One region of the Pseudoalteromonas sp. NC201 genome, then DNA from elsewhere that is predicted to be linked to it. Evidence: riboswitches for the same ligand, from Rfam matches in the RefSeq annotation. Region 1 holds a riboswitch; the other holds the start of a gene.
What was found. A riboswitch is a leader RNA that binds a small molecule or an ion and turns the genes downstream of it on or off. The one in region 1 is predicted to bind cobalamin.

Region 1 (15,481 bases):
TTTATACCCGTTGGTACTAAACTCAGGGAATTCTGATGCAAGCAAGTTACGCTTTTTTATCTCGATTTTTTATTATTTCGTTTTTATTCGTTTTTTTAACAGGGTGCCAAGACGCCAAACCTGAAGCCAAGGAAATTGTGCTGTCTGGTAAAACCATGGGCACGACTTACAACATCAAGGTATTCCCCGGTGAAAAGCCGCTCGAACAAGCGCAGTTGCACGATGAGGTCGAGCAAGCATTAAAGGCTGTTAATCAATCTATGTCCACCTATATCCCAGATTCTGAGATTAACCAGTTCAACCGTTTAGCCGCAAATACCGTTATGCCTATCAGTGAAGACTTTCGCTTGGTAGTTGCCGAATCTATCCGCCTTGGAAAGTCGACCAAAACGCTTGATGTTACGATGGGACCGCTTATCGATTTGTGGGGATTTGGTCCTGACAAAAGACCAACAATGCGTCCGTCACAGGTCGAGTTAGACGATATGCGCACTCGTATCGGTGTTGATAAGCTTATTTTAAATGACCGTGGTCTTGCGAAAACAGTTACGGGGCTGGAATTATCATTTTCTGCAACCGCTAAAGGCTATGGCATAGATAAGGTCGCTGAGGTGATTGAGAGTCATGATATTCATGACTATATGGTAGAAATCGGTGGCGAGCTTCGCGTTTCTGGCAAGAAGCCGGATGGTGAGTGGCGTATTGCTATCGAGAAACCCGATGCGCCTGTTGGTCAACGCCAAATTCACCGCGTGATAGAGCCTGGTAAAAACGGTATTGCAACTTCAGGAGACTACCGTATTTTTTATGAAATGGACGGTGAAACCTTTACACACCTTATTGACCCTACAACGGGTCGCCCAGTTAAACATGAGCTGGTGTCTGTAACGGTACTACATCCATCTGCGATGACGGCTGATGGCCTAGCGACAGCATTGACTGTGATGGGCACTGAGCGTGCAAAGGCGTATGCCACTGAGCATCAACTCCCCGTGTATTTGATGTATAAAAGTCCTGAAGGGATCAAGAGTTACGCGAGTGAAGCATTTCAGCCGTACTTGAATTAAGCTGTACAACACCCCATAATTTAATTGTGAGTGACGCCATGAAAGCGTATAATTTGCGCGTCGTCACTCAATTCAATGTAGCAATAAAAGGGGCTAGATAATGTCTTTATTCCTCCTTACTTTCGGTTTACTTATGCTTATCGCTGTTGCGATGGCTGTAGGCGTTATCGTACAAAAGAAATCCATGGCAAGTAGCTGTGGTGGTTTGGGCTCAATGGGCATTGACAAAATTTGTGATTGCGACGATCCATGCGACAAACGCAAAAAGCGGTTAGCAAAAGAAGAGATGTGGAAAGAAAACCAGATCCTATAACCGTAGAATGGTATTAATTGAAAACGCAAGCTTAGCTTGCGTTTTTGCTTTTTGGGTAACAAACCTCAGGTTAAGTAAAAATGCAGCGGCAGCTATATTTTGTTCGTCATGGTGAAACGACCCTATCAGGCCATTTACTTGGAGTGACAGATCCCGAACTCAGTAGTACTGGTGCTCAGCAATTGCTGCAATCGTTAACGAGCCTAAGTGGCCTGCAGGGTATTATTAGCTCTCCAAGGAAGCGCTGCCTGAATACAGCCACAGCCTTTGCAAAGCAGTATCAACTCCCCGTTGAGGTGGAGCCAAATCTCGCCGAATTTGATTTTGGATTATGGGATGGACAACCTTATGATACGCTTTGGCGAGAAACCCAATTTCCAAGTATTGGTGACTTTTGGCAAAACCCTTGGCTGCACACGCCTCCTGAGGGCGAGTCTATGTATGATTTTCATCATCGGGTTGCCACATGGTGGCACAGCATTTTGGAATCGCCAAGTGAAGAGTGTACCGCCGTCGTAGCGCATGCTGGAGTAATAAAAGCGCTTGTAGCACTTATTCTTGACCTATCGCCTGAGCTTACTGCATACCAATCGAAGATAGATATTCCTTATGCGGGTATAGTAAAAGTTGAGGTGTTTTACGACAGCAGCCAAACTGCTTGGCCAAAAGTTGTATTTTAGACGTCTAGACTTCATAATATTGCAAATTTCGTGATAGGCAGATATTGGGAATGAGGTGTGAGTCCTCAACTGTCCCCGCAACTGTAAGTGTATGAGTGTTACCTCTTGCATAAGTCAGATACCAAGGCCTATCTATATACTTAAGCGGGCAGACTTAAGTCAAAGTTGTCGCTTGTCTATAAGCTACTACTTTGCCGTGCCCAATCAGAGGTGCTATGGCAGTCACTCCACAGTTTCAAGTCGATAAACTTAGCGTGCAGCTTGGTGGTAAAGCCATCTTAAAGGCACTCAGCTTTGCTATTAATTCGGGTGAATTTATTGGTTTGCTCGGACCGAATGGTGCTGGAAAGTCGACTTTGCTGCGCACTTTATATCAATACACAGCGCCAAGTTCTGGGTCGCTACTTTTCAATGGTAAGCCGCTAGCTAGTTATGGACGTAAAGCCTACGCGAGACATGTTGCTGTGGTGCTACAAGAGATCCCCGCTGAGTTTACTCTGCCATTATTTGATATGGTATTGATGGGGCTAACACCGAACAAATCACTGCTCGCGACAACGACGGCTGCTGAAAAACAGGCAATCTTACATGCCATTGAGCAGGTTGGATTGAGCCATAAATTAGAGCAATGTTTTAGCTCCTTGTCTGGTGGGGAGAAGCAAAGGGCAATGATCGCACGTGCCATGGTGCAAGCGCCTCAAGTATTGATAATGGATGAGCCCACCAGCCATTTGGACATTAAATATCAAATCCAAATTATGGAGCTGGCCAAACAGCTTGGTGTTACTATCATTGCGTCTTTTCACGACTTAAATTTGGCTAGCGCCTTGTGCGACCGCTTATTAGTATTAAATAACGGTGAGCTTGTTGCAGATGGGTCGCCACTTGAAGTCATTACCGAAAGCCTATTAAGCCAAGTTTTTGGGGTATGTACAGAGGTTTCTACTGTCCGCCATCCGCCAAATAACAGTGAGATCCCACATATACGCTTTCATTACGGGTATCAATTATGATTGCCGCAAAGCGGATCGCGTTGATATCGATACTGCTATTGAGCTTGTGCTGTTTTAGCATGCTGATGGCACTTAAGATCGGTGCGATTGATTTATCTTGGCATACGGTTATACAAGCGATTATTAATTTCGATCCCAACGTACTTCAACAACGGGTGGTAGTTGAGCTTCGTCTGCCACGGACGTTACTGGCGATGAGCGCGGGAGCAGGACTGGCGATAGCGGGTCTTATTTTACAAACCGTGACGCGTAACCCGCTAGCTGATCCTTATTTATTTGGTATTTCTTCAGGTGCTTCATTCGGTGTGGTGGTGCTTATTGCGCTATTTGGTGCACAGTCTAGCCTAATGATGTCTGGGGCTGCATTTGTCGGAAGTTTGCTGTCTATCTTGCTGCTTTTATTTGTGGCAAAACGCAATGCACTACAGCAGGTAGAAACTATGCTCTTGGCGGGCGTCGCACTTTCTTTTCTGTTCAGTGCCTTTACTAGCTTGTTGCTCTATTGGAGTGACCCTCAAGCCATCAGTGCAATCTTGTTTTGGAATCTAGGCTCGTTTGCAAGGGCGAGCTGGCAATGGCTATGGCTTCCATGTTTGGTCGTGTTGCTGAGTTTTATCACGCTTTTAGTGATGCGTCGGCCGCTCAACGCCTTGTTACTCGGAGATGAGAGCGCCACCACGCTTGGCGTGAATGTAGGACGAGTGCGAATAGGTATGTTGTTATTGAGCTCCTTACTCACCGCAGTACTTGTGGCTGCGTGCGGCGGAGTCGGATTTGTAGGCTTGATGATCCCGCATATCGTACGCTTTTTTATCTCGCAAGCAAAGGTCATTGGGCTTGTGGCCACCGCGCTTTGCGGTTCGCTTTTGATGCTATGGGTGGATGTATTGTCGCGCACTCTTATCGATAATCAGGAACTTCCTGTGGGTGTGATCACCGCCGCCATTGGCAGCGTGTTCTTCTTAGCATTGCTTATTTTCAAAAATCGCCGCTCTGGAGGCGTCGGAGTTACCCATGGTTAAACCGTTAGATACTCGCTTAAACACACTTATTCAACAGCGCATTGACTTAAAAACCAAACCGCTAGGTGCGCTTGGTAAGCTTGAAGCCTTGGCTGCGCAGCTAGTACAGATCTTCTCACAAGGGCTGACGCAATTAGACATAGAGCAGTTAGCAATAACACGCCCTGCAATGTTTGTTTTTGCGGGTGATCATGGTATTGCAAGCCAAGGGGTTTCTATTGCGCCAAGCGAAGTAACTGGGCAAATGGTTGCAAACTTTGTGCAGGGGGGGGCCGCGATCAATGTCTTTTGTCGACAACTTGGTTGGCAGTTAACCGTAGTAGACTGTGGCACATTAGTGCCATGCGAGCCTTCGCCGAATTTGCGCTCGCAGCGACTTGGCGATATTACTCATGCTTTCCATAAACAGCCCGCGATGAGCGAAATGCAGCTCAAGCAAGGACTTGAATATGGAGAGCAAGTGGTGATGCCCGCTATTGAAGCGGGTAGCAACGTGATTGCTTTTGGTGAGATGGGGATTGGCAATACCAGTTCTGCAGCTGCAATTTTAGCGGCGCTCAGCGGGGCGAGTGTGGAATTATGTGTGGGGCGCGGTACAGGCATTGACGATGAAACGCTTTGCAAAAAACGGGCACTTATCAAACAGGCTCTAGAATATCATCAAGATAAGCTTGCGACACCAGAACAAATTTTGCAGCGCCTAGGTGGCTTTGAAATTGTGCAAATGGTTGGTGCCATGCTGGCGGTTGCACGGGCACAAAAAGTAATCATAGTGGATGGCTTCATCTCTACCACAGCGGCTATGTTGGCAAGTAGAATAGCACCGCAAAGTAAGCAATATATGGTGTTTGCTCACGGCTCTATGGAGCAAGGCCATAAGTTAATGTTAGAGCAGTTAAACGCTGAGCCATTACTGCATTTAGATATGCGCTTGGGTGAGGGAACGGGCGCCGCTCTAGCGCTTCCATTATTACAAGCTGCGCTAGGCTTCTTTTGCGAAATGGCAAGCTTTGCCGATGCCGATGTTACGCAAGTGGTAGACGCATAATGCAGTGGCAACAAGAGTGGCGACTGTTTAAGTTTGCTGTGGTGTTTTTAACGCGGGTGCCAATTCGTTTGGAACCAGCCCCTTCTTCTGATGAACTCAGCGAAGTGAGTGGTTACTTTGCTTTGGTTGGTTTATTTGTTGGTAGCTTCTCGGCCATGCTTGGCTATGTTGCCAGTAGTGGTGTATCGCCGATGTTTGGTGCCGTTATCGTACTGGCTGCGAGTATCTTACTTACCGGGGCTTTTCACGAAGATGGTCTTGCCGATGTTTTTGACGGTTTTGGCGGTGGCTGGAGCCGTGAACAAAAGCTTGAGATCATGAAAGATAGCCGTCTTGGTACATACGGTAGTTGTGCGCTGATATTGCTGTTATTGGCCAAATTTTCGCTTTTGACCATGCTCTTTAATGACTTTGCTGTGACACTCGCTGCACTTATTTTAGCCCATAGCCTAAGCCGTGCCTTTGCGGTGTCTTTAATCGGTGCGCTTAACTATGTACAGGCTGATGAGCTGAGCAAAGTTAAGCCGGTAGCGAAACATCTATCGAGTGCTGCGGCGACCCGCCTTACGCTCACTACCATCGCGATTTTAATTTTTTGTTGGTCATGGCTTGCGCTTTCACTGTTCGACTTGTTGATGCTGTGTACTTGCTTGTTTGTGCTAAGGCGTGTGTGCATTAAATGGTTTAACGCTCAGCTTGGTGGTTACACCGGAGATTGTTTAGGGGCTGCGCAACAGCTTGCTGAGCTTGTTATTTTGCTTTTTATTGTGGGTCATCTCTAATGGCACAAATACAGTTAATACTGGGCGGTGCTCGCTCAGGCAAAAGTCGCTTGGCAGAGCAGCGCGCTATTCTATTGTTAGAGCAAGGTGCGGTGAACGAACTTTACTATGTTGCAACTGCAAAAGCCCAAGATGAAGAAATGAAAAGCCGAGTGTTTGCTCACCAGATGCAGCGTGATAGCCGCTGGCAGCTAGTGGAAGAGCCGTGGCATATTGATAAGCTTATTGCTACTGCACGCGAAGATGCGCTGTTACTTATCGATTGTTTGACCTTATGGCTGAGTTTTGGCTTATGCGAAATGGGTAAGGCCGCGACCATAGACAAAAAAGAACATGTGCTGGCGGCACTAGAAAGCTGTGCTGCCACTGTTATTTTGGTGAGTAACGAAGTGGGGCATGGGATAATTCCGCTTGGCGAGCTAAGCCGTGAGTTTGTTGATGAATCTGGTTGGCTCCATCAAGACATTGCTAAAGTGGCCGACAGAGTCGATTTTGTTATTGCAGGCTTGCCACAATGTTTAAAAGGTCAAGACGTATGAAAACCTTAATGGTGCAGGGCACCACGTCTGATGCCGGTAAAAGTACACTGGTTGCGGGACTTTGCCGGGTGCTGCAACGAAGAGGCTTATCTGTTGCGCCTTTTAAGCCGCAAAATATGGCACTAAATAGTGCCGTCACACCTTGTGGCGGTGAAATTGGTCGGGCACAAGCACTCCAAGCCGAAGCCGCAAAAGTCCCGCTATCCACAGACTTTAATCCTATTTTGCTTAAGCCAAACTCTGACACTGGCGCACAAGTGATCATTCACGGCAAAGCCATTAGCAATATGGAAGCAGCCGCTTATCATGATTACAAAAAGGTAGCGATGGAGGCCGTACTTTCCTCACATCAACGCCTCAGCGAACAATTTGAGCTGTGCATAGTGGAAGGGGCGGGGAGCCCTGCTGAGATCAATCTGCGTGAAAATGACATTGCCAATATGGGGTTTGCCTGTGAAGTTGTATGCCCCGTGATCATTATCGCTGATATCGACAAAGGCGGGGTGTTCGCACACTTGGTTGGCACACTTGCGCTATTAAGTGACTATGAACAAAGCTTAGTTAAAGGCTTTGTGATCAATCGCTTCCGTGGTGATATTGCGTTATTGCAATCTGGACTTGACTGGCTCGAGCAAAAAACGGGTAAGCCTGTACTTGGGGTATTGCCCTATTTGCATGGCTTAGCGCTCGATGCAGAAGATGCGGTGACGGTGGACAATATCTGTGAACGGGGATCGTTAAGCATCAGGGTTTTACTATTTCCTCATATTAGCAATCACACCGACTTTGACACCTTGCGCTTAAACCCTGAAGTGGATTTGCGTTACGTACGCTATCAAGAATCTATCGGTCCTTGTGACTTAATCATTCTGCCTGGCAGCAAAAATGTGTTGAGCGATTTAACCTTCTTACGCAAACAGGGTTGGGCAGAAGAAATCAAACGGCACCTGAGGTACGGTGGTAAGGTACTAGGTGTGTGTGGCGGTTTGCAAATGTTAGGTAAGTTCATCAGAGATCCAAATGCGGTGGAATCAACACTCGGTGAAGTTGCAGGACTTGGTCTGGCTGACTTTGAGACCACACTCTCAGAGCAAAAAGTACTGACGCAAGTGTCTGGCACTTGCCAATTGGATGAGCAAAGTGCTGAAATTTGTGGTTACGAGATCCATGCTGGGATTTCTTCTGGAGCGGCACTAAAGGTGCCATTCTTGCGATTTAACACACATCCAAATAACAGTGTGCAGGACGGTTTTATCTCCCGAGATAATCAAATTGCAGCCACCTATTTACATGGTTTATTTGATACGGTCGCCGCCACACAGGCTATCTTGTCTTGGGCCGGTAGTAAGCAAGCGGGCACTGCCGCGATTGATTTAGCGAGGCACAGAGAGCAGCAAATTACGCGTCTTGCCGACAGCTGTGAAGCACATTTAGATTGGCAAAAATTGATGAAAATAATTGAGGAATAACATGAGCGAACAACAAAATAAGCATCAGCAACGACAGCAAAAAGTAAAACAACAAGTCGATGAAAAAATTGCCGCGGCGCAGCAAGAGCAGGGCATTTTGCAAGTGATCACAGGTAACGGTAAAGGTAAGTCAACATCTGGTTTTGGCACCGTTGCGCGTTGTGTCGGTCATGGTATGAACGCTGCGGTTGTACAGTTTATTAAAGGAACTTGGGATTGCGGTGAACGCAATTTGCTCGAAAAAGTCGGCGTGCCATTTGCGGTAATGAAAACAGGCTTTACGTGGGAAACGCAAAACCGTGAAACCGATACTGCCGCTGCGCAGGCGACGTGGCAGCAAGCAAAAGTATGGCTACAAGATGAAAGCATCGATTTGGTATTGCTTGACGAAATTACGTATATGTTGAGCTATGACTATTTAGATTTGGACGAAGTCATAACGGCGCTAGAAAACCGTCCTACCATGCAGTCAGTGATTGTAACTGGACGCGGTGCACATCGTCGCCTGACCGAGCTTGCAGATACCGTGAGCGAAGTGCGTAATGTGAAGCATGCGTTTGAGGCCGGCATTAAGGCGCAAAAAGGGTTTGACTACTGATGCTAAAATTCGCCTTGTTTATTGTACTAGGCTTTGCCTTTAGCGTTAGTGCTAAGCCCGCAGAGCGGATCATCGCGCTTGCGCCTCATATTGTCGAAAATTTGTATGCAATAGGAGCTGGGGAGCGGATTGTAGGCACGGTCGCCTATGCCGATTATCCAGAATCAGCCAAGCAACTGCCTCAAGTTGGCGACTATCAAGGCATTTCGGTTGAGAAAATTTTGGCACTTAAGCCTGATCTTATCATTGCGTGGAAAAATGCAAGTCACGTTCCTATGCTTGAAAAGCTGGAGAGTTTTGGTGTTGACGTGATTTATAGTGAAGCGAAATATCTAGATAAACTACCCGAGGAGTTACTACGCCTAGGTAAAATTACTGGCCTTGGAGCTCAAGCTCAGCAACAGGCTGATTTATTTGCTAAACGTTTAAATGAACTAAAGGCCCAGTATAAACAAAGCGCTAGCTTAGCTGTATTTTATCAATTGTGGCCATCACCGCTGATGACCGTAGGAGGCGAAAGTTGGTTACAGCAAGTCTTTACTGTGTGTAATGTGAAAAATGTTTTTGCCGACGCCACCACGGACTATCCACAAATTAGCATTGAGAATGTTCTGTTGAAATCACCGCAAGTGATTGTGATCCCTGAAGAAAAGACCAAACAAGAGGTTAAAGCAATTGCATGGCAGCAATGGCCGTCGATCCCTGCGGTAAAGTATCAACAAACTATTTCGGTAGATGCCGATCTGCTCCATCGTTACAGCTATCGTATGCTTGAGGGAATATCGGATTTATGTGGTAAACTCGACGTTTCTCGAAGCCATTATAATATGATGAAAAAAGGTGAAGCATGACAACGTGGAGTGACGTGTTAGGTCAGGAAAAACAACAAGATTACTTTAAACAAACCATGGATTACGTGGCAGAGCGTCGTGCTCAAGGTATAAATGTGTTTCCGCCCCATGAACAAGTATTTGACGCGTTCAAAGTCACGCCTTTTGATCAGGTTAAAGTGGTGATTTTAGGGCAAGATCCCTATCACGGCCCCAATCAAGCTCATGGTCTATGTTTCTCTGTGTTACCAGGGATTAAGCCGCCGCCGTCGTTAAATAATATGTATAAAGAATTAGTGCAGGATATTGACGGCTTTCGCATACCTAATCACGGCTACCTAATTGACTGGGCTAAACAGGGCGTACTGCTGTTAAATACGGTGTTGACGGTAGAACAAGGCCAAGCCCATTCACACAAGCATTTGGGCTGGGAGCGCTTTACAGATGTAGTGATTGAAAGGCTGAATGCCCACAGCGAAGGTGTGATTTTCTTACTCTGGGGCTCACACGCCCAGAAAAAGGGTAAAAGCATAGATACAAACCGTCACCATGTTTTACACGCGCCACATCCTTCGCCGCTCTCAGCACATCGCGGCTTTTTTGGTAGTGGCCATTTCAGCAAAACCAATCAGCTGCTCACACAAATGGGTAAGCAGCCAATCGACTGGCGATTGGCCGAGCTATAGCAGATAAAAACCAAAAAGAGCGCCGTGAAGGGCGCTCTTTTTAGTTAAAATCAAATTCGTCTAAATCAACATTGTCTGCGAAAATATCCAATTCCTGTAGTTCTTTGCGTAGTCGCTGTTTATCTTTTAGCGCTTCAATTTCACGCCATTTTCTTTTTTTGCCCTTAGATGAAGTTTTTTTCCTAGTATCCGGACTTTCTAATAATTCTAATAACTCGTCTAGGGTATCCATGAAAATCTCCTATTGATAAAAACAACCTAAAGTGGCATTTGCTTTGGCTGTTGTTAGCATTACAACTGCAATGACACCGTTGATCTCTTCATACTATTTGGCAAACCTCAATATGAGGAACCGATAAAAGTCTGATAGCTAAAGTACGCTACAAACAACCCCGCGTTGCTTGCTTTTTGTACCAAAACCAGAAAGTAGCGGCATCAATTTTCACTTCAAGTGATATTGATATACCACAGACGGGATAAAAATAAAACACAATTGTGTCTTTTGGGTTAAAAGCAAGTGACAGTTTGATGAAGGTCAATTCGGGTGATATCTAGGAGGTGTTCAGAAAGTTTTGTATTGAGAGCGATAACAAAAACGCCGCATATTGCGGCGTTTCGAAATCGAATGTTTAAGGCACTTACAGTGCTTTAAAGCGTGCGACTAGTGTTTCTTGTGCATCGGCAAATGAGCGAATACCTTCAGCAAGCTTTTCTGTGGCCATTGCGTCTTGGTTATGTAACCAACGGAACTCACTTTCGCTAAGCGCTGCAGGTTTTGCTTTAGGCGTAAAGTCAGCCTCAAGTAGGTAATCTTCGTTTGCAGGCATTGCAGCAAGCTCTTCTAATAGAGAAGGGCTAATCGTGAGCTTATCGCAACCTGTTAGGGCTAGAATTTCACCTGTATTTCTGAAGCTGGCGCCCATTACAACGGTTTTATAACCGTGCTGTTTATAGAATTCAAAAATACTACGAACAGATTGCACACCCGGATCTTGTAGTGGGTTAGTTGGTTTTTCTAGGCCGTTGGCAACGTGCCAATCTAGAATACGCCCAACAAATGGTGAGATTAAAAATACGTTTGCGTCGGCACATGCACGTGCTTGCGCTTCGCTAAATAGCAACGTTAGGTTACACTTAACACCTTCTTTTTCCAGTGCTTCAGCGGCTTTAATACCTTCCCAAGTCGATGCAATCTTAATCAAGATTTTGTCTTTGCTTACGCCTTGCGCTTCATATAAATTTAATAGCGTTTTTGCTTTTGCGATAGTCGCTTCGGTATCAAAAGATAAACGTGCGTCTACTTCGGTTGAGATATATCCCGGCACAGAGTTTGCGATTTCTTTACCAATCACAACGGCAAAATAGTCACAAGCAAGCGCTAATTGCTTGTCAGCGTCACTTTCATTGGCTTTGGCATAATCCCAAGCTTCTGTTAGATAAGGCTGATAAGCAGGCGTCTCTGCCGCTTTAAGTAAAAGAGAAGGGTTAGTTGTTGCATCCTCAGGCTGTAGCTTGCGGATGGCTTCAATGTCACCGGTGTCAGCGACGATTGATGAATGTTGTTTTAGCCTATCTAATGCTGAAGTCATGTGTTCCTCATTCCAATATTGATAACAGCGAAGTGATATTAGACGCCTTATGTTGCAACACCGTGAAATAGCTGAATAGGTCATATGTCCGTATCGGGCGACATATCACACTCGCTATTTGAGGTTGTTGTTATATAAGGTCGAGTTGTAAAGCGAAGCTGTACTTTAACAGCGAATTGCTTAAACCCAAGTGAAAGCGGACAAACACTTGAAGTTACTTGGGGATAGTGTTGAAATTGACATTAATTACTAGCTAAGTCAATAGGCAAACCATGATCACAGTTATCTCTCCAGCGAAAAACCTAGACTATGAAACACCCGCACCAACCAAGATGCACACACAGCCAGAGCTGCTGGAGCATAGCGAGTCACTTATTCAAGTTTGTCGCGATTTATCACCACAGCAGATCGGTAGCTTAATGAAGATAAGCGACAAGCTCGCTGGCTTAAATGCGGCAAGGTTTGCCGAGTGGTCAGAGCCTTTTACACAAGACAATGCTAAACAAGCTATTTTTGCTTTTAATGGCGATGTGTATGTCGGTTTAGAAGCACAAAGCCTAACTGAGGCTAATTTAAATTATGCGCAAAATCATTTACGTATCTTATCTGGGCTGTATGGCATCCTAAAACCACTTGACTTAATGCAGGCCTATCGTTTAGAAATGGGTACAAAGTTAAGTAACCCGCGTGGCAAAAACCTGTATGAGTTTTGGGGCACGATTATCGCTGAAAAACTGAATAAGGTCATGGAAGGGGCACAAACACAATACTTGGTGAACTTAGCTTCAAATGAGTACTTTAAAGCGGTAGATAAGAAGGCGCTGAAAGGTGACATTATCACTCCTATCTTTAAAGATTGTAAAAATGGTCAATACAAAGTCATCAGTTTTTACGCGAAGAAAGCGCGCGGTATGATGGCAAGGTATATCATTGAGAACCAAGTATCGGATTTGGAAAGCCTGAAAGCGTTTGATATTGCAGGATACCGCTTTAGTGAAGAAGCAACGCAAAAGGCTCAAGAACCGGTGTTTTTGAGAGCAGAACAATGACAACAAAATTATGTGTAGCAGCAGTGTTCGCCGCTGCGTTTGTGAGTGGCTGTAGTGGACATTTTACAACTAGAGTCAGCAATGTGCCGGTCGATTGCGAAGGTGATTCACGTTCGTGTTCTATGAGCTGTCGCAAAGATTACTCAGATCCGATGCAAGTACAAAACTGTGAGGACAGGTGTTTCCAACAGCAAAATCAATGTCGAGTGGATAGACCAACAGAAGATAAATGGGAAATTACGGACGAAAAACCGACTTATCCCACTTCCTTCTAATTCACTACGCGCCTTTGGGTAAGCTCATATAGGCGCGTACGACCCTATCCCTAAATGCTAAATCCGTTGCCTTTTCGGCAGCTCTGTATAGTTGGCAAAACCCCTCGGGCTTTCCTGTTTGCAATAAGATGTCATCTAAAGCATCGATGCCAGTTAGGGTCTGTTGCCAGCGAGATACGATAACAGAGTCAGGCTCTGGCAGCTGACAGAGGATTTGCTCAGATAGCCTAAACTCACTGTTGGTAGCGACCTTGATCATATCGTCATTGGCCGCAGCTAACCAAGTAGCGCCTTTTGCGTTGACACAAATTAACGGTAAATAAGGCGCGATAGCTGGAAAGGCGGTGTTTTTAAACACCTCCACTTGCCAATAAGCGCGAGCAATCTTAACAAACTGCTCGAAATTAGTGATGGCTGAAAAGCCTGATTGTGCGATGGGTTTGATTTCAACTCTGGGTTTGTTTGCATTCACCGTATCGTTTGCGGTATCTATATACCAATCTCCCACCAACATCGCATTTTGAAAGTACTCATCGCGTAGCGAACCCCATACTTTTTTGAGCTCGGCATTCTCTTTAAGCATGTAATTTCTGAGCACAGATAAACGTTCTGAATTTTGCTTGAGCTCCGTGGTGACGAGTTTAAACATTTCATCGCGAATTTCTAGGCAGCGACCAAGCGGGTAGGGTTTATCTGAAAAATAACTGTACTTTGGTGCGAGCGTGAGATCGGCATTGAGACGAAGGTTTGCCAGCTCAAAAGCGAGTAAATCTATTTCCTGTTGTGTCAAAACAAAGCCACTGGGTAGATACTAGATGGCACTAGTATAACCACAGTGGCGAATTTGGCCTATTTAATTGAAGAAATTAAATAACTTAGGATTGCATCTGGCTCGGGATCTCGGTTCGTATCCGGCAGATATTTAGGTCTTGTGAATATACCTTGTTCTACTAACGCGTCCAGTGCATCTAAGTGCGCAATGCCCGTTTTACCGAGATATAAATTATCTAAGCTGCGGGTATTGGCAAGCTGCACTATGTCTTTAAAGCCTTTTAAGTAGAGATGATCTTTAGTAAAGCCACCACCACGGAAAATCCGAGTGGTCAGCGCAAAGGCTTCATTGACGTTTAATACACCCGAGTCAGCTAAAAACTCATACACTTGATAGAATTTATCGCCTTTAAGTAGCATGTTAACCGCAATCACCCTAAGCGCTAATACTTTCAATCGTGTCAGATTTATTTGCCCAGATTGATACTCGCGGTAGATGGCAAGGCCCTCTTGAGTATAGGTATTGCCAGGTAAACCTAAGTGCAGCACTTTAAGTTGCTGGGCGTCAGCATTTAAAGTCGTGAGTAAGTGCACGCCAATTTCATGCTCTATCAAGGCATTGATATCAAGCTCAGATAGCATCGCACTGCTATTTACAAGCAGAAGACGCTTACTATTGTCGACCATTGCTTTGGCAACGAGCTTGCTTGATATAGCGACCTTACAAGGTAAGCCCATAGCCTCAATCGCTTGATTAAAACGTACCAAGGCTTGCTCGGCTGTAATGTCTTTTTTTGGCAAGGTCTCTGTTTCGCGCGCGTGCAGCAAGAAGGTCGCATTATTTATATCGTTGTAATCCGGCTCACCATAATAGCGTAGCGAGTTATACAAAAAGGCTTCGCGACCAATTTGGGTGATCAGTTCGATTTTAGTCGCGTAGCTGTCGATCACTTTACGATATAAATCTTTTACGATCGGATCTTGGATTTTTCCAACGGGCAAGCGATAGAGTTGCTCTTTAAACTCATACGGGTCAATTTTCAGCGGGCGATATTTAAACGCAGGCTGATAATGACGTTTCGAGAAAAAGCGACGTTTCTCTTGTGCGATATTGCTTGGGTTAACATAATGCAGCGTTTCAAGGTTTCTGGCTATGCGGTACAGCGCAGAGTCCACGTTAATCAGCGCAGGGTCAAGCTGCGACGTTGATTTTGCTTTGCGAAGTGGCTTATAGCAGTGATTTTTAGCAAATGTTTTTGCCGTTTTGCTCAAAGCAACATGCATGTTGCGCTGTAGTTTTTCAAACACTACAGGGAATAATTCGCTGCTGTTTTCGTCCATAAAGACTTTTTTTACTTCAAGCGGTACCACTAAGGTGTTATCAAAGTGGCTGGTAATATATTGCGCTTGATAACCATGGCCCTGAAAGACGGTATTTTCAGCACAATCCACCAGCTGGCCTGCCAGTTTTTTCAGTCCTAGCTGTTTTTTCAGCTCATCTAATACGGCGCGAAAACGCAAGGTATCAAGTTGTGCAGTGCCAATATTAAAGGTTGGTGCATAAGGGTAGCTACGAATTTGATAATTATAGCTGTGCACATCAAATAGCAAGCAGGCACCAAACTTGCGCTCAAGCGTGGTTAACAGCGCACTGAGCACACGGTAATAGGCTGCATGCTTAGACAAGCTAACATCTATGTCTGCATTTGGTAGCGCTTGGCTCCACACTTGTTTACCCCATGCTTCTTTG
Region 2 (15,481 bases), 470 kb from region 1:
AGAGTACTCGCGCACAACTCTCTCCCCTTCCGGATCTAACTCAATCCAGCGACCTAGAATAAAGAGCTGACTATCATTGTTGATTTGGATTCGAGTCTGACCATCATCAACGATACGAATTTCGTTGTCGGTGATGATAAGACCATGCCCAAGTTCAACATCGCACTTATTTTTTGCATGTACGGAAGACGCCAATACGGCACAAGACAAGGCTATCGCGCTGAGTAATCGATTCATATGGCCTCCTGTGTGCAGAACGTAAGACGGGAAAGGGGTGCTTCAGGAGAGTACCAAAAGATCAAACAATCCCAAAGCCATTTTAGACGGATGAAAGTAACAAGCTATGTCTTACTGGCAATATTAGAGATCCATACCCGTCAGCATTAAAGGCAGTAGCAATACCACTAACTAAGGGCTATTGATAGTATCTCACTAACCTGACAAAGGCATCCGCAGTTTTAATGGTTGGATTATTTTTACCATCAGCAAACTGATACACCCAAGCAAACTGAGGTTGACTAGTCTGGGTCGTCGCAGACCAGTAATTATTACTTTTGGTCGTTGGAAATACCGTTATGTTTATCGCTGGAGTCACACACTCGTGATACACAATACTGGCAAGCTCTTTAACGTTAGGTACTTGCCAGTCTGTAAACCCTGCAAATTGGTCTTCGTTGGCAACCACCAATGCCTGCTGCCAAGTAAGTTGCTGAGCATTGTCTTCACAGCTTTGAGAAGTCGCGTTGTAACTTTGCCCAAAGTTGCAGCGCTGCCACATTAATCCCGTTTGGCTATCCAGCACTGTACCGTTGCTATTTATCGTATAACGGCTGGTATTGGAGCCAGTACCAACGCAAGTTTGCGCTTGGCAAACAGCCGTGAATGACAGAGTAAATAGTATAGTTGTAATAATTTTCATACCACGCTCCCTAAGGATTCCTAACCAACCTAACAAATGCGCTGCTAGACTTTTCTACTGCAAAATCATTGCCCGTATCCATGTCGATAACATAAGCCCTTCTCAGCGTGCCACCGGTACCATCTAAACTCGACTGCAAGGTCCAGTAATAGCGATGACCAAGTGTTGTTGTGCTAGGTAAGTTAGGGAAAAGCGCTTCATCTATCACCGCAGTACCTGCACTGCCGTAATCTAGTAGTCCAAGTAGTTCCATATAAGTTGGTAAGCGCCAATTGTTACCACCACAGTAACTTTGCTCTCCAACGGCAGGGTTATTTACTTCATCAATCAAAGCTTGAATACCACAGTGACTATCCTGCGGGCAGGTTGTATTTGCTGCGGCCTGCACACTCCCCTCGGCAATCGCTCCATCTACCTCAACATACCAGGTATAACTATTTTGTGCGTTGCGAGAAGAAGTGTTTGGTAATGTACCCGAACTCGCTTCTTTTACTTCCCAAATAAGTCCCGTGACGTTATCACGAACGCAAGCAAAGTCGGTAGCGTCATCAGGCAGTTCATCCGCAAAGCGATTTAGTTTGGTAAAGTCAAAACCTGCTCGACCACTGCCTTCTTTCGCCACCTGAGTGGCAAAATTATCACGCCCACGCTGTGCATCTTGAGCCGTAAACTGCGTCATACTACAGGTGATCACATCCGTATTGTTAAAACACGCGGTTTGGCCACTGTCGTTTAGTTTACCTAATGGCTTTTTCTCTATATCAATGCGCACGGTGTCGGTAGCTGAACGGTTTTGTGAGTCAGTAACGGTCAGCTCAAATTCCACTTGAGACAAAATATTTTGATCTGGTGCGTTAAAAGTTGTTGAACACCCGGTAACAGAACTTAATGCTACCTGAGTGCCAGACGTCACTTGCCGCCATACACACTGTTTCTGACCAGATACCGTATCACTGTTTGAACCATCAAGCGTGACCTCATCAAACTCTTGCACTTGCTGGTCGCTCCCAGCATCCGCCACTACTACATCCGAATTCTCAAGTAGCCCGAGGGTAAACTGGGTACTGGCTTGTCCGCCTTCATCATCGGTAACCGTCAACTGCCAGATTGACGCCTGAGAGGTAGCCAATAATGGGTGGACAAAAGATAAAGTAGCTGTATTCAAACCAATTGGCTGTATTGTTGTGGGACCACTCACTTGTTGCCATTGATAAGCAACCACTTGGCCATTTTCGTCTGGATCGGAGGAGCCTGCGCCACTGAGGACAATAGTATCTTTATATTTGGCTGGTAGTGTTTCCGGTGCAGTTTGGCTGATACTTGGTATAGGTAATTGGTTGTTAGATTTGATAGCAACCGTCACTTGGTCGCTTGCAAGACTGCCATCAGGCGCAACATAGTCAACCTGAATAAGTAAATTGACATCGGCTTTGATATCCGGTGCAACAAAAGCGGCTTGTTGCTCCGTAATTGGAAATTCACTGACGTTTGCACCAGAGATAACCTGCCAGTTAAAGGTGCCGCCAGCAGGTGATGCTTGAGCATTCAAGGTGACTTCTGTTTTTTCGGTCACTTGGATATCAGCACCCGCATTAACCGACGCACTGACTTGACTCGGTTCATCACTCCCAGAGCCTCCACCACAACCTGTTAATATTAGCGCAAGTACAACCCAACTTCCCTTGAATGCATTCATATTCTTCCTTATGAACTATAGATAACTTTCTTGATGTATCCGCACAAACAACTTAGTGCCAACTTTACTATAATCTACTTTGTATTCTCGACCATCTAAAGCCTGAATAAACAACAACCGCTTCACTTCACCAAACACATCAATACTCGAAACGTGGACGACTTCTAAATAACGCTCTTTAGCCTCTCTTCGATTTCTCGGCAGCTCTTCCTTAAAAGGCACCAAGCCGTTTGCAGTCACCTTGATTTTTGGGTGTGCTTCACCATTTACAATCACAAGATCTAACTTCTTCTCTTTGTGAATAATGGTATTACGCCCACTTTTAATATAGGCCGTTTCTAAGCTCATATTGGTGTATCCTGTTACATCTTCAGTAGGTGGTTTGTTCTTCTAACAATGCTTTTACCACCTCTTTAGGGTTAAGTTTCCAGCGGTTTAACATGACTGAAAATTGCCAAATATCCCTGTCTAAGGCAGTCGCGGGGATCAATAAATCATATCCCGTCACTGTCTTTAAATTATCCATCCGGTTTGCAAACATTGCCATTAAACCAGTATATTCTTTTCCCGCCTTGGAGCGAAAAACGGTTTCTTCTATCAACCATTCAGATGGGCAGTTGCCATTTTCGCAATGCATTTTAACAGCTTGTAAAAAAATATGCCGCTGCTCGATCAATAATTTACCCGCAAGTCGAGGTGTTAAATTTAATAAAAACGCATCAATATCATTAAGTTTAATACCAACTGCATTTAACTCAAGTGTTTCAACACCTTGTTGAACTTTGGGAATGCCGCTGGAGTGGAAGTTTACAATGGATAGCGGCCAAGCTCCATATTTATGCACATACCTAAACTCTTGTTCTGTAAAGTATAAACTAAAATATGGTTGCTGACTTTTGAGAAAGCCAACAAAAATAGCCACTAACATGGCGCTGGCAAGAAATATTTCTACAATAGTAATAGCAGTACCACGCAAATTGACAAAAAGCATGATAACAATCAAACCAATTGCGCCAACCAGCATAAATTCAACGCCATTGCGATCAGCGGTTGCACGTAGTTTTGCTTCAAGCATGGGTATACCAGACATAGAAGATATACATGATGATCGCCCATGCGACTAATTTACGTATTGTGATGCATCGTTTACATGAATGGCTGCGTTTCATAATATTTAATTTAGGTACAAACACTTAAATTGAATTACATTTTCGTTTAATGCACAAATTTACAGGATATGCCGTCGACTTTGTTAGCCTTTAATTTTGTAAACTAGAGACAAATTATAATCTGGGTCACTTTTATGCGTCATCAATCAGGAAAAGCACTGTTTCCTTTTATCATTGTAGTGCTAGTCGTCATCAGCGGCTATTTATATTTACCAGCCTCGGAAGGCAAAATGAGTGGCAACTCAGCACCCGTAACCTCCGTTCAAGCTCATACCGTAACTAAAGAGGAGCGTATTATTGCTGTTCACTCTATTGGTTCCGCCAGAGCAAATCAAGCAATCAACGTGAGTAGCGCCCAAAGCGACTATGTGGCAGCCCTCTTTTTCGATGACGGAGACGTAGTAAAAAAAGGTGACAAGCTAGTCCAGTTGCGCGATGCCGAAGAGAAGCTCGATATCGAAGCGCTGAAAGTGACGCTAAAGGAAGAAATTAGACAACTAAACCGCCTTAAAGACCTCGCAAAAACTCAATCGGCGGCTCGCTCTCAATTAGAAGCGCAATCAGCAAAGGTTGACACCTTAACGGCACAATTGGAAGCCACCAAAACAAAACTCGCCGAGATGACCATTTATGCGCCATTCGATGGATTATTGGGTACTCGAAATATCTCTATCGGTAGCTTCGTAAACAACAATACTGTGATCACCACACTCGATGACATTAGCATCATCAAAGTGGATTTTCAGGTACCAGAAAAATACCTAGCGCAACTACAGCTTGGTATGCAAGTGAATGCACAAAGCGAAGCTTACCCAGAGCAACTATTTACCGGTAAGGTCTCCCATATTGACCCGCGTATTAATGAACAAACGCGCTCGGTACGAGTGACAGCAAGTTTCACCAATCTAGACCATAAACTCCGCCCAGGTATGCTACTACACATGGGATTGGAACTGGCTCGATTACAAGCCCTTGTGGTGCCAGAAAAAAGCATCATACCAAGACAAGATAAGCATTTTGTATTTGTCATTGACGACCAAGGTAAAGCGCAACAACGTGAAGTGCACCTGCAAACTCGCTTTAGCGGCTGGGTAGCTATCGATGAGGGGCTTACAGAGGGACAACAGGTGATCACGGAAGGCACCCTGAAGATCCGCTCAGGCTCAAAAGTTGAAATAAAGGGGTAAGGCGACGTGAGAATCACTGATACGGCGGTAAAGCGCCCGATCTTCGCGATCGTTATTAACTTACTGCTGCTGACCTTTGGCTTAGTGGCATTTACTATGCTACCGCTGCGCGAATACCCTGATATTGAAACCCCAATAGTCAGTGTAAGCACTAACTACACAGGCGCATCAGCGGAAGTAGTAGAAACCAAGATCACCCAAGTATTAGAAAACCGGATTTCGGGGATCGAAGGGATCAAAAGCATAAATTCAAGTAGCCGCAATGGTAGTTCCAATATCACTATCGAATTTAATATCGATCGCGACATCGACGCTGCTGCAAATGATGTGCGTGAGCGCGTTTCTCGGGCGCTGGATAGGTTGCCAGAGCAAGTTAGGCCGCCTGAAGTATCGAAATCAAACAGCGACGAAAGCCCTATCGCTTGGTTTGTACTCAACAGCGAAACCATGGATACCTTGCAGCTTTCAGACTACGCCCAGCGCTTTATCGTTGACCGCCTGGCGGTTGTTGATGGCGTATCGAATGTACGTATTGGCGGTGAACGTCAATACGCCATGAAGATTTGGCTAGACCGAAAAGCGATGGCCGCTCGTGGAGTCACAAGCAGTGATATTGAACAAGTGCTACGCAGAGAAAACGTAGAATTACCCGCTGGCGAAATAGAATCCGTAGACCGTGATTTCTCTGTTCGTATTGCCAGAAGCTATAAGACTCAAGAAGACTTTGACAACCTAGTGATTAAGCGTGGCGAACAAGGCTATTTGGTGCGACTTGGTGAAGTCGCGCAGGTGGTACTTGAAGCCGCTGACGACGAAAGTACCTTCCGTGGTAATGGTAAAAATATGATTGGCCTTGGCGTTGTAAAGCAAGCCAAAGCCAATACGCTAGAAGTGGTCGACAACGCCCGTAAAGAGCTTGAAAAAATAAAACGCAACCTGCCTCAAGGTACCACCATAGAAGACAGCTACGATTCTTCTATTTTTATTCGTGAGTCCATTGCGGAAGTATACAGCACACTTGCGATTGCCATGGCGTTGGTGGTACTCGTTATCTACATCTTCCTTGGCAATATCCGCGCTACGCTGATCCCTGCTGTTACCGTGCCGGTAGCCTTAGTTGCAACCTTTATGTTCTTGCTGGCCATGGGGTATTCTATCAACTTACTGACGCTTCTTGCACTTGTGCTTGCCATCGGCCTTGTGGTCGATGACGCCATTGTAATGCTGGAAAATATCTATCGCCGTATCGAGCTTGGCGAACCCAAGTTACTGGCGGCATACCGTGGCGCGCGTGAAGTAGGCTTTGCCATCATTGCAACAACCCTGGTTTTGGTTGCCGTGTTTATTCCCTTGGTCTTTATGGATGGTCGTATTGGTGCCCTATTTACCGAGTTTGCCTTTGCAGTAAGTGCTGCGGTGCTGTTCTCCAGTATTACCGCGTTGACCTTGTCTCCAGCCCTTTGCTCCAAAGTATTAAAACCTAGTAATAAAGAAAACCGCTTTAGTCAGTGGATGGACCGTCGATTTACTCGACTAGAACAAGGGTATCGCCGTGTTTTACAAGACAACTTATCGCGCAAATACAGCCTGATCGTGATGTTGGCACTAGCGGGTTTTACCAGCTATAGCCTGTTTAAACAGATCCCGTCTGAACTGACACCAAAAGAAGACCGCGGTACTTTCTTCGTTATGATGAATGGTCCTGAAGGGGCAAGCTACGAAAACAACTCGCAAAATATGGCAAAAATTGAAGAGCGCCTACTTCCTTATGTAGACTCAGAGGAACTTAGCCGCGTGCTTATTCGGGTACCTGGTTGGGGTGGTCAAGGCGGTGTTGCTATTATCGGCATGCCAGACTGGGATGAGCGAAAACGCTCTACTTGGGAAGTCATGGATGAGATCAGCGGTAAAATGCAAGATGTTACAGATATTCGCGCCTTTGCTATTATGCGCCGTGGTATTGGCGGCGGCGGTAACTCACGCCCCATTGAGTTTGTACTACAAGGCAACGACTATGACGAATTGGCCGCATGGCGTGATCGCATCCTAGAACGCGCACGAGAAAATAAAGGACTGGTTCGCCTCGATCACGATTACAAAGAAACCTTCCCACAGTTTTTGATAAGCATTGATAAAACCAAAGCCGCAGATTTAGGCGTGTCGGTAAGTGCCATCGGCCAAACGCTAGAAACCATGCTGGGACAACGTCGTGTTACCACCTTTATTGACCGCGGTGAAGAATACGATGTGATCTTAAAAGGCACCAAAGCCGACTTCTCTGCCCCAGATAATATTTCTGATATTTATGTGAAATCTCGTAGCGATGAGCTCGTGCCATTAGACAGTTTGATCACCATAAAAGAAGAAGCCACAGCTTCTCGATTAAACCGCTACAACCGTATGCGCGCAATCACTATCACGGCAAACCTCGCTGGCGACTATACACTGGAGCAAGCGCTCGACTTTTTAAATAAAGTTGCCGCCGAAGAGAATGATATCGACGGTGCCATCGACTACAAAGGCGAGTCACAGCTGTTTTATGAAGGTGCATCAGCGATGACCTATGTGTTCATTCTGGCGCTCACCGTTACTTTCTTAGTATTAGCCGCACAGTTTGAAAGCTTTGTCCATCCACTGGTTATCATGCTCACCGTACCGCTGGGCTTAGTCGGTGCGATGTATGGATTATTTATCACCGACAGCACGCTAAACATTTATAGCCAAATTGGTATTGTCATGTTGATTGGCCTTAGCGCCAAAAACGGTATCTTAATCGTGGAATTTGCTAACCAATTGCGTGACAAAGGCATTGCCTTCGAACAAGCCATTGTTGATGCTGCTGCGCAGCGATTAAGACCTATTATTATGACCTCGCTAACAACCGTGATGAGCTCTATCCCGCTTGTGTTTGCAACAGGCCCTGGGTTCGAAAGCCGCATGGTGATCGGTGTCGTGATTTTTGCCGGTGTCAGTGTTGCCACCATTTTAACCTTGTTTGTTATCCCAACCGCCTATACTTTACTAGCTAAGCAGACGCAATCTCCAGAAGAGACGACAAAACGCCTTGAGGAGCAGTCGAAACAACATCCTGAGCAGGAGGTATAATGGCAACTTTACAAACCGCAACTTTTGGTGGTGGTTGTTTTTGGTGTATTGATGCGGCATTTCGCCGCGTCAATGGTGTTGAGTCAGTGCAGTCAGGTTACGCAGGTGGCCACACAGATAATCCCACCTATCAAATGATATGTCGGGGAGACAGTGGTCATGCTGAGGTAGTCCAACTGCAATTTGATGCCGATATTGTCAGCTTTGATACTTTGCTTAATATGTTTTTTACCCTGCATGACCCAACGCAGTTGAATCGCCAAGGCAATGACATTGGTACTCAGTACCGCAGTGTAGTGTTTTATCATGACCAGCAGCAACAGCAGCAAACTCAAGATTGTATTGCGCAGCTTCAAAGCCAGTTAAGTGAAAAAATAGTGACTGAAGTTAGCCCAGCGCCTGAATTTTATCCTGCTGAGCACTATCACCAAGATTATTACACTGAAAACCCAAACCAAGGCTATTGCAGTGTGATGATTGCTCCTAAAATTGCAAAGTTTGAAAGCCATTTTGCGGCGAATTTAAAACACTAAACTTGTGTGCCGAACGCAATCGATTGCGTTCGGCTTACGCCTTACGGCAACATAGGTATAGCAAATACATAAAAGCTAGTGCGGCCATCTTTAATCCGCAAATGCCCACGCGTTACTTCCATTTCTAAATTCGCAGTATCACCAGGTCTTAAGGTATCTAAGCCTTTAAGCGGAACAACACCTGAATTGATTAACTGGGCGTTGTGTTTAATGACCTGCGGAATATCTTCGCTCATATCCACACCCAAGAATTCAAACACATCAATCACAATACGGCTAAATTCTGTATAAAGCTTGTCAAAAATCCCCGGAGTCAAGGTATCTATCAAATCGAGGATCCACGGCAGCTCTACTTTTGTCGTCACCACAGGCTTAAAGCTAGAAATTAAAGGATCTAACTCAAGCTGCTGGGTACGTACATCATACTTACCTTTGATGGTGACATTTTCGTTGTTAATATAGACATGGATATAAATATTCATCCCAAGCTGCTTCTTACGAAACTTAGCGTAAGACTTCAAATCGAAGCCATCGATCAACACCGGTACTTTATTTTGTGCATCGACTCTACCTGCGATTTTCATATGCATAGTGCCGTAGAGACTAGTCGTGTGGCTTACTTTATTTGAACTAGATTGTGCGGCAATATTATTGACGATATCGGTCGTCAACTCTTTGTAGTTATGTTCTACATTCGAAAATTGCTGATGAATGATATCTGAAACCTGCGTATACATTTCCTTTGGACCTTGGCTAGATGTTGTCCTGCCAGTAGACCAACACTCTCCACCAGTATAAATCACAGGCACAGATATAGGCGTTAGGTGATCGTTGCCGGGGTGGCGATAATACATCATGCTGCGGATCCGATTACAGGTTTGCGATGGCGCGTTAAACCAAGCGAAATCGCCCGTCATTGATTGTGTTGAAAATTGAGGTTCAAGCTGATTTTCAGGTAGTGAGGCTTGCGCTGATGTGACAATCCCAAACGTGAGTAACCCAAATAATAGTGACTTCATGTTCTTTTCCTTAAGGTAGTAATAATACAAATCAAATCTATTATCAACCACACATAAAGCAGAACACCAGTTACAAATGTAATGCAACTAGGGCCTGTTGATCTTTCAAGTTTGTTTTTGCAGCAGTTTGACTGGTATTTATACAAGGCAGAGCCTGCGTAGCATAGTTATTCTATGTAAGTCAGGTGATAACACAGTAGAAATGCCAGTCAAGCGCTGCCCTTTGGGTTCACCTGAGTGCGCTTTGTTCATTGTTGCTCAACTTTTGCCTAGATTACTAGGCGGCAAGTCGAGCGTCGCGATCAAAACACACTCAGAAGAACAAAAACCAAACAGCAAAGGTCAACAGGCCCTAAATGATAAATAAGAAAAGTGATCCATTACTCATGATGGATCACTCTGGGTATTGAAAAGCAGTTAACGCATTAGAAGCTGTAGCTCACACCAACGTAGGCTTGTCTACCTAGTGGCTTATAGCCCAGTAAAGATCCATCTTTTGCTTCGCCCGCTGTGGCATTGAAATAACGCTTATCGGTTAAGTTTTCAATTCGGCCATTTAACTTGAATCCGTCGAAAAACGTATAGTTAGCAGCTAAGTTAAACAGCGTATATGACGGTAAAGTCACTGTATATGCACCTTCAGCTCCCCATACTTTATCGTCGCGATTACCTCTATGGACTAAGGTCAGTGTTGCATCGACATTTTCCCACTCTTTACTGACTGAATAAGTTAAGGTGCGTCTCGCTCTGCGCTGTAATTGCTTATCGGTATCTGCGTCTTTAGCACTCACATAGCTCACATTTACCGTATGCTCGATACCAAAGTTGTCTTCAATTTCAACAGAAAGATCAGCACCTTCAAAGTCAGCGCGCTGAACATTGTAAGGGATGTATTTCCATTTATCATTTTGCTGATAAACGATTTTATCGGTAATACGGTTATCGTATACCGCAGCTTCCACACGGAAGTTCTCGCCGCTCCATGTAACAATAATTTCGTTATTAGTAGCTTCTTCTGGCTTAATATTTGGGTTAGGTAAATAGTAAGGACTATCAATCACAAACGCCTGTGATAAAGAAGGTGCTCTAAAGGCAGTACCATGATTCAACTTAACACTTAGGCCATCCATGAGTTGCTTGCCTACAGCAACCGTGTAGGTGTTTGCACGACCATGAAAATCATAATCATCCGTTCTCAGTACAACCTCTGCCAGCCAATTTTCATCGTTGTAAAACCCACCGAGTGCTAAAGATAAATTATCACGCTCAGGCTCTGAAAAAGAGGCGGTAGAATCACCAACATCTTCATTTAGAAAGGTAAAGTTACCCGTGAAGATCAAAGCTTCAGTTAAACTATATTGCGACTGATATTCAAATTGGCTGCGTTTGGTGACATAAGCGTTATCGTCAGCACTATTACCGATTTGAACATTTTGTTCCTTACCTAAGCTGTATGACGCACTTTGGCTAAACTTATCAGTACGTCTTTTCCACGCCAACTTATTGGTGTAGTTATGGAAACGGTAAGCATCACTACCAAAAGAGTCATACTCCCCCTCACCTTCACTGTACTGTGAACGTAAGCTAAAAATGCCACTTTCTTCATCACCATACTGCACATTTAAACCGGCATTACCGTTATAATATCCATCACGGTCATGGTTTTTTGTGATTGCAGCTTCAGGGTCTTTCTCAATCACATCATAGCCATCGGTATGAGTGTAACCCGCATTAGCTGCAATACTAAACTTGTCTTTTTTGTAATTTACCGTCGCTTCGGTCTTGGAGTAATTGTTACTCCCAGTCGTAAACGCGATAGTATTGTTATTCCCTTCGCGACTAATAATGTTAATCACGCCAGCAATGGCATCTGAACCATAAATCGCAGCTTTGGCACCACGAATGATCTCAATTCTTTCGATGCTATTAAGTGGTAAATTAGTGAGCGAATTGTCACCGGAGTTTGCATCCGTCACTCGAACCCCATCGATTAACACTAGCGTATGCTTAGCGTCATTACCGCGTAGGAATAAACTCACGCTTTGGCCAAAGCCACCGTTTCTAACAGCTTGAATACCAGCGACATTATCGAGTAGCGATACGACATCTTGAACATTGCTTTTTTCAATTTCAGCGCGACCTATAACCGTAATGGCAGACAATGCGCTTTCTAGAGATTGTTCAAATTTATTGGCAGTAACAGTGATATGTTCAACATTTTGATCCGCAAATGCTGAAAAAGAGAGCGCCGTCGCTATCGCCGCGCTTAGAGCAGTTTTATTTAACATGGTTTCCCCTAACTTGTACCCACCGTACAAGAACACAAAGTGACTGTTTCAAGGCCGGTCTCCGGGCTCAGTAAATCTGCAGATTAGCAGTTCACTCTACCGTTGCGGGGGCAGCGCTGGCATAGAACCGATCCAAGCTAATCACGTGTAATAAACTGTCTTACTCAATTTATTATTGATTCACGCAATTAGATGTTCCCTTGTGTTCGCACCAGTTTCCCGATTATCTATACACTTAGCAACCACACTAGGTTGTGTACAGCACCTTGAAAATGCGAGGCTATTGTCTTGGGTTTCGGAATGATTGTCAATGGACGTCTAGAAATCCAAAAGTGCAATCTATGCACTTTTGGAATGAAGTAAAGCGTAATTAGTCGCGGAAGTTTTTGAATTGAAATGGTTGGCCAAGCTCACCGGTACGAACCAATTGCATCGTTTCTTGCAAATCGTCACGCTTTTTACCCGTTACACGCACCGTATCGCCTTGAATTGATGCTTGAACTTTAACTTTTGAGTCTTTAATAAGCTTAACCAGTTTTTTCGCCATCTCTTTGTCGATGCCTTGTTTTAACGCCACCTTGCGCGATACGTATTTGCCTGAGCGTTCAATGTCTTTTAGCTCGAAGCTTGCCACATCAAGGCCACGCTTTGCCGCTTTACCCACTAACATATCAAACAACTGCATAACTTGCTGTTCTGCTTCCGCTTTAAGGTTGATCATTTCACCGTTAAGCTCGATTGATGCATCTACGCCACGAAAATCAAACCGCGTATCAAGCTCGCGAACCGCGTTGTCTACGGTATTTTTTGCTTCTGTCATATCAATTTCAGATACAATATCAAATGAAGGCATGCTTCTCTCCTAAAGTCATTTTGGCTCGATTATAGCAGTTTATGCTTAATTTGAGTTACTTTAAGTTTTTAAACAGCGTATTAGGATGTTCACCCAATGGACAGTTTTCGATGGTATACTGCTCGCTTAGTCATACAGAAGTAGGATGTATTGTGACACGGCGCGTTTATAAAGCTCTTTTGATTATCTCTTTAATTATATGTACGGTGCTATTCGCAAAGGAAATTAGCTTGTCTCCAAAGCTGTTCCCAAATATCGATAAAGTGGCGCATTTTGGTGTGTTTTTTGTGCTTGCGTTTATCTCTCACCATGCTTTTAAAGTGAAAGTATGGACACACATAGTACTGCTGTCCTTGTATGGTGCAGGAATTGAGTGGATGCAACATTCATTACCGTATCGCCAAGCATCCACCGCTGATTTTTTCGCTGATTTAGCCGGTGCGGTCAGTTATTTTGTTCTATTTTATATTTGGGCAAGTTGGCGCAACAGAAAACATGGCTAACATACATATTTTAGGTGAAGGGGCGATAGGATTACTGCTCGCCCAGCACCTTAGTCAATCTCATCCAATTACGCTGATCACTCGAAACAAACGCGCGGCGACTTATCGCTATCAAACAGCAAGTATTCAACAAACCATCCCATGCAGTACAAAAACGCTTGCAGAACTTCCAGCTAGCAATATAGATACGCTAATCATTCCTGTTAAAGCATATCAGGTCATCGAAGCACTCCGAGCGCTTCGCCCTGCACTTTCAAAAAATGGCACGCTAATCCTTAGTCATAATGGCATGGTAGATTGGTCTGGTGAGTTAGCAGCGCTTGATAAAACGCAATCCGCCTACTTCTTAAGCACATCTATCGCAGGCTATAAAGTCGCAGACACTGTGCATCATACAGGACAAGGTGCAACTTGGTTTGGGCCGTTAAATTTACCAGCTGAATGCCACTACCAGCGCGTATTCTCGCAACTGTTTAGCACATTTGACAATGCTCAAACCACGTTTGACATCATGCCAACACTTTGGAAAAAGCTGGCGGTTAATATTGCCATTAACCCGTTAAGTGCATTGGAACAAGTCGCAAATGGTCAGCTAAGACAGCCCAAATACGCGGCCCAAATCCTTAATTTAATGAATGAAGTACAACTTGTGGCCACAAGTACAGGCGTGAACTTAGCGCTTAGTGAGCTAGTCACGCTTGCTTACACCGTAATGGCGCAAACTGCAAACAATCGCTCTTCAATGAATCAGGATATCGCGAATAACAGACGCACAGAAATTGACGCCATGTGCGGGTATATTTGTGAGCTAGCAGCGAAGCAAAATATCGATGTGCCGTTTAATCAACAGTTACTTGAGGAAGTGAATAAGCGCTGGCAGCTAGCGCGACAATAGACTTAACTTCTCGGCGGGTAAACCGCCCCCCACAAAGTTATTTGCACAGCGAATTAGGGATACAGCTCGTTGAGAGTTTTTGCAATACTTGCAAGCAGCTTAACTGCTAAAACCGTAGAAGGTTTCATAAGCAGCTAATACCAATTGAATTAATTCTCTAATCAATTTGAAGGGTGAAATAGCATATTAGCTTCGTTAAAAATTTCTCATTTAGAACAACTAAATAGCAAAATTTTTGCCTTGCTACTAAAGCTATTTCCCCGCTTCAAGATAGATCATTTACTTAATACAACTGGTATAATTCCCCTTTCATCACACCTGAGAAGCATAAGCCGATATGCAATGCACCGGCGGGATGTCGGTTGCTTTCCTATCAGTTTTTTGGTTTTAGGCTTCAGTATGATGTCGGGGCGACGTTTTCTTGATTCGCTCGATTGTGTCGTTTCAAAAGAATGAACTAGGAGCGCATGGCTGCGCTTTGATACTAACTGTGGAGGGCAGCTACAAAATACCTAGTAAATAAACGAGGATAAACAAGCAACCTATAACCTCCCCACAAGACGTACGTTGGGTAAATCCTAAAGTCTCACCCAACGCTTGTTAACACGCTTTTTTAAGGACGGTACACCTTGACGTTTGCATAGCCATTTTCATGCAGAATAAGTGCTTGTAACTGGCTCATTACGCCTTTCGAACAGTACAAGTAGTATGCTTTGTCCTGTGGTAAGTCGCCAAACTTAGTGGCTAATCTAAAGAAAGGTAAGTGGATCACTTGTGCACCATCTAGCTCTAGAGGGTTTGCATCTTCCTCTTCTGGAGAACGAATATCCAGTACCACCGCGTTGTCCGGTAATTCACTTACCGATTCCGCTTCTTTCACCTCTTCTTTTGCTTCAGCTTCAATGTCGCGAATATCTTTTACCGTCGCGTTAGCTACAACCGTATTCAATACATCAAAGTCAAACTTTTCTTCTTCAGCTAATATCTTGTGAAGCTGTGCTTTTACCGTTGGTTTTTGAGAGATCACACCACAATATTCAGGCATTGCTTCTGCCATTTCATTGGTGCCAATCGCTCTGGCAATACGAATGATCTCTTCTTTATCGTGTTGAATAAGCGGTCGTAATATCAGCATCTCTGTGACACGGTCAATCACGTTAAGGTTAGCCAAGGTTTGGCTCGATACCTGACCAATACTTTCACCAGTTACCAGCGCAGGGATCCCTAAACGCTCTGCAACCACAGCACCTGCACGCATCATCATGCGCTTTAGTACCACGCCCATTTGTCCGCTTTCGATATTTTCAAGAATTT

Region 2: it holds a riboswitch for cobalamin, as region 1 does, so the genes downstream of both, PNC201_RS15765 (TonB-dependent receptor domain-containing protein) here and PNC201_RS13595 (ABC transporter ATP-binding protein) in region 1, are expected to answer to the same signal.

What each region holds. Positions count from the first base shown of each region.
Region 1 is NZ_CP022522.1:3,112,456-3,127,936, reverse strand. It holds gene PNC201_RS13610 (FAD:protein FMN transferase) at 36-1,067, shown strand; gene nqrM ((Na+)-NQR maturation NqrM) at 1,168-1,380, shown strand; gene PNC201_RS13600 (histidine phosphatase family protein) at 1,461-2,060, shown strand; cobalamin riboswitch at 2,079-2,206, shown strand; gene PNC201_RS13595 (ABC transporter ATP-binding protein) at 2,276-3,073, shown strand; gene PNC201_RS13590 (FecCD family ABC transporter permease) at 3,070-4,095, shown strand; gene cobT (nicotinate-nucleotide--dimethylbenzimidazole phosphoribosyltransferase) at 4,088-5,143, shown strand; gene PNC201_RS13580 (adenosylcobinamide-GDP ribazoletransferase) at 5,143-5,925, shown strand; gene cobU (bifunctional adenosylcobinamide kinase/adenosylcobinamide-phosphate guanylyltransferase) at 5,925-6,464, shown strand; gene PNC201_RS13570 (cobyric acid synthase) at 6,461-7,933, shown strand; gene cobO (cob(I)yrinic acid a,c-diamide adenosyltransferase) at 7,935-8,531, shown strand; gene PNC201_RS13560 (cobalamin-binding protein) at 8,531-9,382, shown strand; gene ung (uracil-DNA glycosylase) at 9,379-10,047, shown strand; gene PNC201_RS13550 (DUF3545 family protein) at 10,088-10,279, opposite strand; gene tal (transaldolase) at 10,686-11,636, opposite strand; gene yaaA (peroxide stress protein YaaA) at 11,909-12,685, shown strand; gene PNC201_RS23270 (hypothetical protein) at 12,682-12,960, shown strand; gene PNC201_RS13535 (hypothetical protein) at 12,965-13,750, opposite strand; gene PNC201_RS13530 (flavohemoglobin expression-modulating QEGLA motif protein) at 13,810-15,481, opposite strand, start outside.
Region 2 is NZ_CP022522.1:3,581,289-3,596,769, forward strand. It holds gene PNC201_RS15715 (YggN family protein) at 1-237, opposite strand, end outside; gene PNC201_RS15720 (Lcl C-terminal domain-containing protein) at 416-919, opposite strand; gene PNC201_RS15725 (Lcl C-terminal domain-containing protein) at 930-2,615, opposite strand; gene PNC201_RS15730 (hypothetical protein) at 2,631-2,963, opposite strand; gene PNC201_RS15735 (DUF2982 domain-containing protein) at 2,986-3,705, opposite strand; gene PNC201_RS15740 (efflux RND transporter periplasmic adaptor subunit) at 3,919-4,971, shown strand; gene PNC201_RS15745 (efflux RND transporter permease subunit) at 4,978-8,076, shown strand; gene msrA (peptide-methionine (S)-S-oxide reductase MsrA) at 8,076-8,609, shown strand; gene PNC201_RS15755 (hypothetical protein) at 8,651-9,628, opposite strand; gene PNC201_RS15765 (TonB-dependent receptor domain-containing protein) at 10,054-11,916, opposite strand; cobalamin riboswitch at 11,952-12,200, opposite strand; gene PNC201_RS15770 (YajQ family cyclic di-GMP-binding protein) at 12,287-12,769, opposite strand; gene PNC201_RS15775 (VanZ family protein) at 12,922-13,272, shown strand; gene PNC201_RS15780 (ketopantoate reductase family protein) at 13,265-14,167, shown strand; gene thiI (tRNA uracil 4-sulfurtransferase ThiI) at 14,781-15,481, opposite strand, start outside.